Regions from separate parts of the Viridibacillus sp. NPDC093762 genome, predicted to be linked through region 2. Evidence: riboswitches for the same ligand, from Rfam matches in the RefSeq annotation. Region 2 holds a riboswitch; the other holds the start of a gene.
What was found. Region 2 has a riboswitch for FMN ahead of ribD (bifunctional diaminohydroxyphosphoribosylaminopyrimidine deaminase/5-amino-6-(5-phosphoribosylamino)uracil reductase RibD). Riboswitches for the same ligand answer to the same signal wherever they lie in the genome.
Positions count from the first base shown of each region.

Region 1: linked by a shared signal. The riboswitch ahead of ACQKM9_RS03550 (ECF transporter S component) and the one ahead of ribD (bifunctional diaminohydroxyphosphoribosylaminopyrimidine deaminase/5-amino-6-(5-phosphoribosylamino)uracil reductase RibD) in region 2 are both predicted to bind FMN.

Region 1 is NZ_JBNNUK010000001.1:722,494-727,165, reverse strand. It holds gene ACQKM9_RS03565 (rhodanese-related sulfurtransferase) at 1-757, opposite strand, end outside; gene ACQKM9_RS03560 (hypothetical protein) at 1,235-1,372, opposite strand; gene ACQKM9_RS03555 (hypothetical protein) at 1,495-1,914, opposite strand; gene ACQKM9_RS03550 (ECF transporter S component) at 2,124-2,705, opposite strand; FMN riboswitch at 2,865-3,002, opposite strand; gene ACQKM9_RS03545 (ATP-binding protein) at 3,092-4,672, opposite strand, start outside.
Region 2 is NZ_JBNNUK010000015.1:33,248-37,919, reverse strand. It holds gene ACQKM9_RS16425 (bifunctional 3,4-dihydroxy-2-butanone-4-phosphate synthase/GTP cyclohydrolase II) at 1-477, opposite strand, end outside; gene ribE (riboflavin synthase) at 496-1,134, opposite strand; gene ribD (bifunctional diaminohydroxyphosphoribosylaminopyrimidine deaminase/5-amino-6-(5-phosphoribosylamino)uracil reductase RibD) at 1,138-2,223, opposite strand; FMN riboswitch at 2,358-2,491, opposite strand; FMN riboswitch at 2,618-2,751, opposite strand; FMN riboswitch at 2,899-3,032, opposite strand; gene ACQKM9_RS16410 (hypothetical protein) at 3,214-3,537, opposite strand; gene ACQKM9_RS16405 (hypothetical protein) at 3,910-4,107, opposite strand; gene ACQKM9_RS16400 (class I SAM-dependent methyltransferase) at 4,379-4,555, shown strand; gene ACQKM9_RS16395 (hypothetical protein) at 4,612-4,672, shown strand, end outside.

The DNA.
Region 1 (4,672 bases), on a different contig from region 2:
CATCAAAATGATCACGACCTACTATTACATGCTCTACTTGATTCACGGGAACAGTTAAACGCTCGTCGAAAACGTAACATTGACCGTCCCAAAGCTGACCTTTAGCTACAGGGTCTTTTCCGTAAGTAACGATCCCACCGTGTAATTGACTCACATCTTCAAAACCTTCACGTTTTAACCAACCTGAGAATTTTTCGCAACGAATACCACCAGTACAGTAAGTTAAAATTTGCTTACCTTCTAGTAGTTCTTTGTTGTCGCGAATCCAGTCTGGTAAATCCCGGAACGTCTCGATATCTGGGCGAATCGCACCTTTGAAGTGGCCTACATCAAATTCGTACGTATTACGTGCATCAACGATTACTGTATTTTCTTCTTGCATCTTCTCTAAGAATTCTGCAGGCTCTAAATAATTACCTGTAATTTCATGCGGGTTAACATCGTCTTCTAGGCTTAAATTTACAAGCTCAGGTCTTGGACGTACATGCATTTTCTTGAAAGCATGTTGCTCTGATTCATCAATTTTGAAAACGATACCGTCAAAGCGAGGATCAGCTTTCATATGAGCCATATAAGCATCTGTTTGTTCCACAGTTCCTGAAACTGTTCCATTAATACCTTCTGAAGCGACTAAAATTCGACCTTTTAACTCAATTGATTTACAGTAAGCTAAATGCTCTGCAGCAAATGCTTCTGGGTCTTCAATCGTTGTGTAAAAATAATAAAGTAAAACATGGTAATTCAATGTTGTTTCCACCTATCGTGTATATTTGCAAGATATAGTTATAGGGTTTTAATGTATAGCATTATTCTTGCATTTGTTGTTTTATAGCACTTTTCAAAAAAAGCACCTATATCATTATACATCATTATTCTGTTTTGTGTTGGGGGACGATTGGGGGACTTTTTAAGGAATAATCAAAATAGCGTCGCTACCGCTTGTCATATTCTAATCCCAGGCAAATTTTCAGTTCATCCTTCACTTTATTTCGTAGAGTAATTTTAGATTATTGTACTTTTTTATCGTTTTCTCAAGTTTCCACCACACTATCAATTAACTTATGTAGGTTTCATTTTTAGTCTACAAGAAATTATTTTAATAGTAAGTTTTATAATGACCTTAACTCATAAAGAATGATGAAGGCCTGAGCGTTATGCTCAGGTTTTTTTATTTAATATAAATGTAAGAGAATCACTAAATGCTTTCAAAGTATAACCGAATTCAACTACCTGTCTACTCTACTTCTATTACAAATAGCATAGGAAACATCTCCGTAAGCATGTGATATTGGCTTTTCCATTCTACTTCATAAGAGTAATATGACAAACCTTTTTCTTTTGTTGTTATTAAGTTATCAATTTGTATCGGCACTTCTTTTTCCACCTACAGCTATTAGTATAGAGTGTAGCCCTGTTTCTTTAGCTTTTTTCACTTTATTGTTATCATAAAAAAAGCAATGAGGTATAGTACCTCATTGCTAATTGATATTACATTCAAATATTCTGCTCTTCATAAGAATATTGCGTCATACGAATAGCGACTTTACGTAACGTTAAATCTACGAAAAAGAAAACGCTTCCTAAAATGAAACCAGCAGTAGCAGCTGTTATTATTTGAAGAGACCAAACTCCACCTTGTGAGTAATAAGCAAATGTAATCGGAATGACAATACCTGTTCCGAAAGCCATATGCAATAACAGCGAGTAACCTCTCACATTCATTTTACGTTCCGCTATTCTATCTGCTATATATGAAGCCAATAAACCGTACGTAAATATTATCGGAACAACATATACGGTTAATGCAAATGCGCTGTGTAGAAAATATTCATCTGCTTGCATAAATAAAAAAGGTAATATAAAGAAGGAAATAATCGATGTAAAAAAAGCGCTTAATAGTTTTCTTTCAGCCATTCACATACATCCTTTCTTTTCTTGGAAGTTGATAAAGATATATTGTTGATAATATATAACATCGTAAAACCTCAAACTAAACATTCTCGTTTCTTCGCCATTATACTACTTAATGTGCTGAATATTCTTTTAATAACAGTATTATACAATCATTCATCTTTTTATACAATTATAAAAGCCGATGTTTTATTACAACATCGGCTGAAGGTTTAATTTAAATAATGCATCCTTTGTTTTTCAATCCATTTTTTCATGCTATTAAACAATATCATGAATATTATCATAACGATGAATCCTTTAATAATATTAAAGGGTAGTATACCAAGTACAATCATTTTAGTTAATGCTGTTCCAGTTGTAGCTGGGACATTTAAAAAGTACGTATACATAGGTAAGAATAGCAGATAGTTCAGTAAACTCATACCTACTGCCATTGTTAAGGTACCAACGACAAATCCAGTAGTTAAGCCTTTCGTACTTGAAAGACGTTTATAGACAAAATATACTGGCATAATAAATAATACGCCTGTTGTAAAGTTTGCAATATGACCAACTGGCATACCTGTTGGACTCCCTGAGAAAATCCAATCTAACACATTCTTAAATAACTCGACTAGAATACCTGCGAGCGGCCCCATTGTGATTGCTGCGATTAAGGCTGGCACATCACTAAAGTCCACTTCCAAAAATGCCGGAAACGGTGGTAGTGGGAAGTTAAATAGCATTAACACAAAAGAAATACTACTTAACATTGCAATTGCAATCCTCTTCTGCAATTTCATGTTCTTCATAATACTTTTCTCTCCTTTTGTAGATCCACTTCAAAAAGAGGAAAGGTATAGTCGTTGCTATGCAAAAAAATACCCTTAAGCACATAGTGTACTCAAGGGAGAATTTAGGCATAGTCAAATAAGCGTCTTATTGATACTCAAATTGAAAGACGACCGTACCTTCACCTTCTCCCATCCAGACTATACTGTCGGCTTTGGAATTTAACCAAATCCTGCCTTGCGGCTCGCGGGCTCAAGAGTATTGCTTAGTTCTCTAATACCGCCGATCGGGAATTTCACCCTGCCCCGAAGATGAACCATAATTTAATTGTAATACACTATAACTATATGCAAAAAAAAACGAATTGTAAAGTCTTCTAACTTACAATTCGTTTTTTGATTTTTATTTACATTTTATCAATAGGTAAATAGAATGTGAATGTAGTTCCTTTATCAACTTCACTTTCCACTGTAATTCTACCCTTATGTGCTTCAACAATATTTTTGGCAATGGCCAGACCTAGACCAGTACCTCCCTTACCACGTGTTCTAGCTTTATCAGCTTTATAGAAACGCTCAAATACATACTGCAGATCGTCTGCTGGTATCCCTGCACCGTTATCTTTTACTTGAATGCGTGCAAAGGATAGCTGACGATCTACAAAAACTTCTACGCTTCCTTCGACTGGTGTATGGCGTATAGCATTGTCAATTAAGTTTGTTAATACTTGTTCTATACGGTCTTCATCCATTTCTAAGTGATGTGTATCTTCAATTGTTGTATTAAATGTTAGATTTACTTGTTTCTCTCTTGCTACTTGAACAAATTTTTGTGTAATTCTTTCAATAACAGGTGATATTGGAACAGAATCTTTATATAAACGCATATGTCCTGATTCCATACGAGCTAAGTCAAGCAAGTCTGTGACTAAACGGCCCATTCGCTGCGACTCATCATAGATGATTTTAATCATTTCTTTACGTTCTTCTTCACTTGAGACGACATCATCCATAATAGCTTCACTATAGCCTTGAAGCATGGCTATTGGCGTTCGTAATTCATGTGAGACATTTGCTATAAAGTCTGAACGTAATTTATCTAAACGATGCTCTTCGGTTTTATCTCGTAACACAGCTACTGCACCGCGTACGGAATTTCCGCTATATAACGGGCTAATTGAAATCGCATAATAGGATCTTTCAATTTCGAGCTCAACTTCCAGCTCTTCTTCCAAATCTAAAACGTGGTCAAGCATATGGTAAATCTCAGCAGGAATAGGTTTATCACTATTAGCACTTTTAATGATAAACCATTTTTGTAGTAAAAGTTCCGCAGGTGGATTGCTGACCAATATGGTACGATCTCGATTAAACGTAATTACAGCGTCTGTCATCGATGTTAATATACTTGATAGCTGTTCTTTCTCTTGGTTAATTACTTCTAAGTGGTGTTTAAGTTGTTTGCCCATTTGATTGAAAGCTGTCGCTAATTGACCTATTTCATCATTTTGTAAAACAGGTACTTTTGTTTCAAAATTACCTTTTGCTAATTCAAATGCTGCTTCTCTCATTTTACGAAGAGGAGACGTAATGCGGGTCGATAAGAAAAACGCAAAGAACGTTGTTAACATCAAAGCAATTGCCGCTGCTAGAAAGACAATTTTAGTCGTTTCTTCTGTCGTCCTATGTATAGCATCCGGACTTTGATAAATAAAAATGGCTCCGTGTAGTTCGTTTTCAACATTTATCGGGAAAGCTAAAACAATGTAAGACTCCATATGCTCTTTTTTCGTTGTTGAAGGTAGCATCATTTCTTTTACAACAGGTGCATTCGTTGTAAATACTTTATCAAATGCTTTTTCATTAAGAATTTGTTGTTTAATTTCTTCTTGATTAAGTCCCTCTTGTAATGAAAAAGTAACATTACCTGGTTTCTCTGCGATTAATGCATTTGTTTCATCACTTAGAACATCTGAAATAATAGCCTT
Region 2 (4,672 bases):
AATGCCTGCTGGAATAGCGCCGCATGCTTTTGCCAAATCAACTGCCGCTTCTGTATGACCAGGTCTTTCTAATACGCCATTTCTTTTAGCAACTAACGGAAAAACATGACCCGGTCTTTTAAAATCAGCGGCTAATGCATTGGGATTCAATAAATGTTGAATCGTTTGCGAACGCTCAAATGCACTAATACCGGTTTTTGCATTAGAATGATCAATACTTACTGTAAATGCCGTTTGATGGTGATCCGTATTATTGGATACCATAGGATGTAAATTCAATTCTGTTGCGATTTCTTCTGTAATCGGTGTACAAATTAGACCTCTTGCATGTGTTGCCATAAAGTTAATATTTTCTGGCGTTGCATATTCTGCAAGTGCTACTAAATCCCCTTCATTTTCACGATTTTCATCATCAACGACAATTATCATTTTGCCTTCTTTTAAATCCTCTAACGCTTCTTTAATTGAGTGAAACATTGCTATACACCGCCCGTTTTAATATCCGTTTCTTTGTAAAAAATCCATTGTAATTGCTGAAGTACTATCGTTATTCTGTAATTGATGAATAATATATTTGCCTAGCATATCCGTTTCGATATTCACTTGTTGTCCGGTTTCCTTTAGTGCGAAAATCGTTTCTTGATACGTATGTGGAATAAGAGATACAGTCAGTTTTTCAGGCTGTTTGTCAAAAATCGTTAAGCTTGTTCCATCAATGGCTACGGAACCCCTTGATATACAAAAATGACTCAGTTCTCTAGAGATAGCGATGTCAATGTAAACTGCATTTGCTTGCTTTGTTTTTCTGACAATTGTCCCTGTCCCATCAACATGACCTGAAACGAAGTGACCGCCAAATCGCCCATTTGCAGCCATTGCTCTTTCTAAATTTACCAACTGCCCTACTTTTAAGGAGTGAATTGTTGTCGCTTTGACCGTTTCTGGCATGACATCTACACTGAATTCATGAGGAGTAAAATGCGAAACGGTAAGGCATACCCCGTTTACTGCTATACTATCGCCAATTTTCATATCCGACATGATGTCATGAGCTGCAATAATAAGCTTCATACTCTCTGCATCTTTTTTCAGCTCTGTTATTTTACCTTTTGCCTCAATAATCCCTGTGAACATACGCTATACCCCCACTCTCGAAATCACTTTAATCACATTACCAATTCGATCCACTTGCTGCAGTTTTAGTGGGATAGCCTCGGCCATGCTTTTTACGCCTAAATCTTCCAACATTCCAATTCCATCATGATCACCTACTATTTTTGGTGCTATGTAAGTAATCATTTCATTAACTAGACCTGAATTGACAAGGCTCGTAGTTAAACGCTGCCCCCCTTCCACATAAAGCGTGACGATATTTCGCCGTGCCAGCTCTTGAAGGACGTCCTGGATTGCGATTTTTTTTGTTTTTAGTTGAATGATTTGTACATTGGCTTGTACAAAGCTTGTGATTTGATTAGAAGTAACTTCACACCCAACAACTATCCATGTCTGCGTTTTTTGATCGGTGACAACCTTAGCATTTATAGGGGTTCTCAAATGCGTGTCCAAAATAATTCGAATTGGTTGCTTTTTACTTTCTGCTAATCGGTTTGTTAGTAATGGATCATCATTTAGCACCGTGCCAACTCCAACTAGGATTGCATCGGTTCGCGCTCTTTTGCGATGAACATCCTTCAGAACTTCTTTACCTGTGATATTTTCATTTCGACCATGAACTGTCGCAATCTTTCCATCTAATGTAATTGCTTGCTTTAACGTGACAAAAGGCAACCTCTGTTTCATAAAATACAAATAGGCTTTATTTAATTTCACAGCCTCGGCTTCACAAAGTCCTACTTCCACTTCAATGCCAGCATCCTTTAGCTTTGCTACACCAGTTCCAGCTACTAAGGGATTTGAATCGAGTGTTGCAATCACTACTTTTTTTATACCTGCATTCAAAATGGCCATCGTACACGGCGGTGTTTTACCAAAATGATTACAAGGTTCTAATGTGACATATATTGTGCTGCCAACAGCATTTTCTCCAGCCATGTTGAGTGCATGTACCTCCGCATGTGGAGAACCAGCTCTAAGATGCGCTCCAAAACCTACCACATCACCTTCTTTTACAATGACCGCTCCTACTACAGGATTGGGCGAAGTTTGACCTTCACCTATTGCTGCTAATTTCAATGCTAAATCCATAAAATACTCGTCATGCATAGAGAAAATCCTCCCTTTTTGAAAAATAAAAAACTCTCTAATTAAATTAGGGAGTTTGGGAGAATTTTAGATAAACGCATCGCTAAATAAACCTTATGAAAGACTATTTTTCAAAAGGAATTGCGTGTGATCTAGTTGTCCTTCTCCCATCCAGACTATACTGTCGGCTTTGGATTCGCACCAAATCCTGCTCTTATCAAGCTCACGGGCTTAGAAGCTTCACTTCATCACCGTCGATTGGGAATTTCACCCGACCCCGAAGGACATACATATTTAATTTTATCATTAAAAAAACTCCATAGATTTCTAAGGAGTTTGATAGGAGTTTTGTAAAATATCATAAGCAAATAAACCTATTAAAATACAAAATTTTTAATAAGACTTCGATATTCTTTACATCCTTCTCCCATCCAGACTATACTGTCGGCTTTGGATTCACACCAAATCCTGCTTTTATCAAGCTCACGGGCTTAGAAGCTTTTCTTCATCACCGTCGATTGGGAATTTCACCCGACCCCGAAGGATATTACATATGAAATTGACAACAATACAATATAGTTTTAGGGCATCCAAAAAACCCCATAGAACACTACGGAGTTTGATAGGAGACATAAATTATCAATGCTAAATAAACCTATTAAATCTATATAAATTTAATAAGACCTTGATATTCTTTACATCCTTCTCCCATCCAGACTATACTGTCGGCTTTGGATTCTCACCATATCCTGCCTAAAAAAGGCTCACGGGCTTAAAAGTTTTACTTTATCACCGTCGATTGGGAATTTCACCCGACCCCGAAGGATTATTATATTGTATGTAAATACCATAGCACTTTACTTATTTAAAAACTAGAGGTTTTTTTTATTTCCATAGAATTGATCGAAAGCAAACTCAAAAGAAATTAGTTATAAAAGCTTGATGTGCTGGGCTATATAGCCTTGTTACATGTCATGAAAAAAAGCATTTTTTTTATTCACCCATTCTAATTCACTGTATAGTTAGGGTAATAATACAAAAACCAAGGATGAAAACTATGGATATAAAAGTGATAAAACTCCATCTTCTCATTTCTAATTTCGGCCTCATAATGCTGTTTAAATTAATACATGCAGGAATATAAATAGCTGTAGCAATGATAGATATAATCAAAAAGACACCTAGTAAACCATCATCGTAAGCAGAGTCTACACTCAATCCGAAAGAATGCGAAGCGTACATTATAGTCATAAACCATAATACACCTATAAAAAACGATAAATAGCCGAGAAATAAGTTAACTATTACGGAAATAGACCGGTATCCTATTCTCATTATATCCTCCTTTTATTATTGAAATTATGCTTTAAAAACCTCATCACATTGTTTTCAGTCTTAGTGCACATACTATTGAAAATTTCCTTACCGCTATTTGAATTTCTTTGTATTCATAACATTAACTATTATATAGATTGTTCTAATATTTTATGTATAAGACACATATGATATCGAATATTTACAACGTTTCCCCTTAAATTACGCTCTCAATTTCCCTTTAGTATTCTGCGCATATTGCAAGAACATCCACTTTCATAACAGTAAAGTTATCTGCTCTCATACAAAAATTTAAACATGCAAAATAAAAAAGCACTACATAATAAAACAATTTAATATCGTTTCATATGTAGCACTCCTCTATCCAACTACTTATTCATTTATTCTTCTAGCATTATTTTTATTATTCGGTTTTTGTTTATCTTCATGATTATGTTGTTTATGTGCTTCATCATTTTGTCCAACCACATCAAAGTCATCTGGACTCAAATCAAACCCATAACCAAATTCTTCACGACCTAAGTTATTATTCTTTTTTGCTTTATTCTTTTCTTGATTGTTATTCGCCATTTATAATCACCTCCATCCACCTTAATTTGTTCATTTTCTATTGATTTATTCTTAGTATTTATTTAGTGAAATTGAATTGAACTTTTTAAAAGTATTAATTCGCAACGCGATAGAAACTGATCTTTATTCACAATTTATTTCCAATTCGTTATCAATAATCGATTTTTAATTATTTCTATATCGTTCCAGTTAGTGGTAAAGTTTTCTTTAAAAAAGGAGTGAGCAGAAAGAATAGTACTTGGAATGCAAATTTATATGATACGAAGCATCAATTTGTTTAAAATATGGTGAAGGATTAATTTCGTTTCTTAATCCACAAGCAAGAGAACAGATTTTAGATGTCGGTTGTGGTAAAGGTGATTTAACTGCACAAATTGCCAATTCAGGTGCAAAAGTCATTGGGATTGATCAATCTGCATCAATGAATGACAACAAGCAAAAAATTTGATCATATTTCCGTCCACGTCAAAAATGCACAACACCTTGGCTATTCAAAACAGTTTGATGCAGTTTTTTCAAACGCCGCATTGCTGGGTGAAACCTCAAGAAAAGGCCGTCGCAAGTA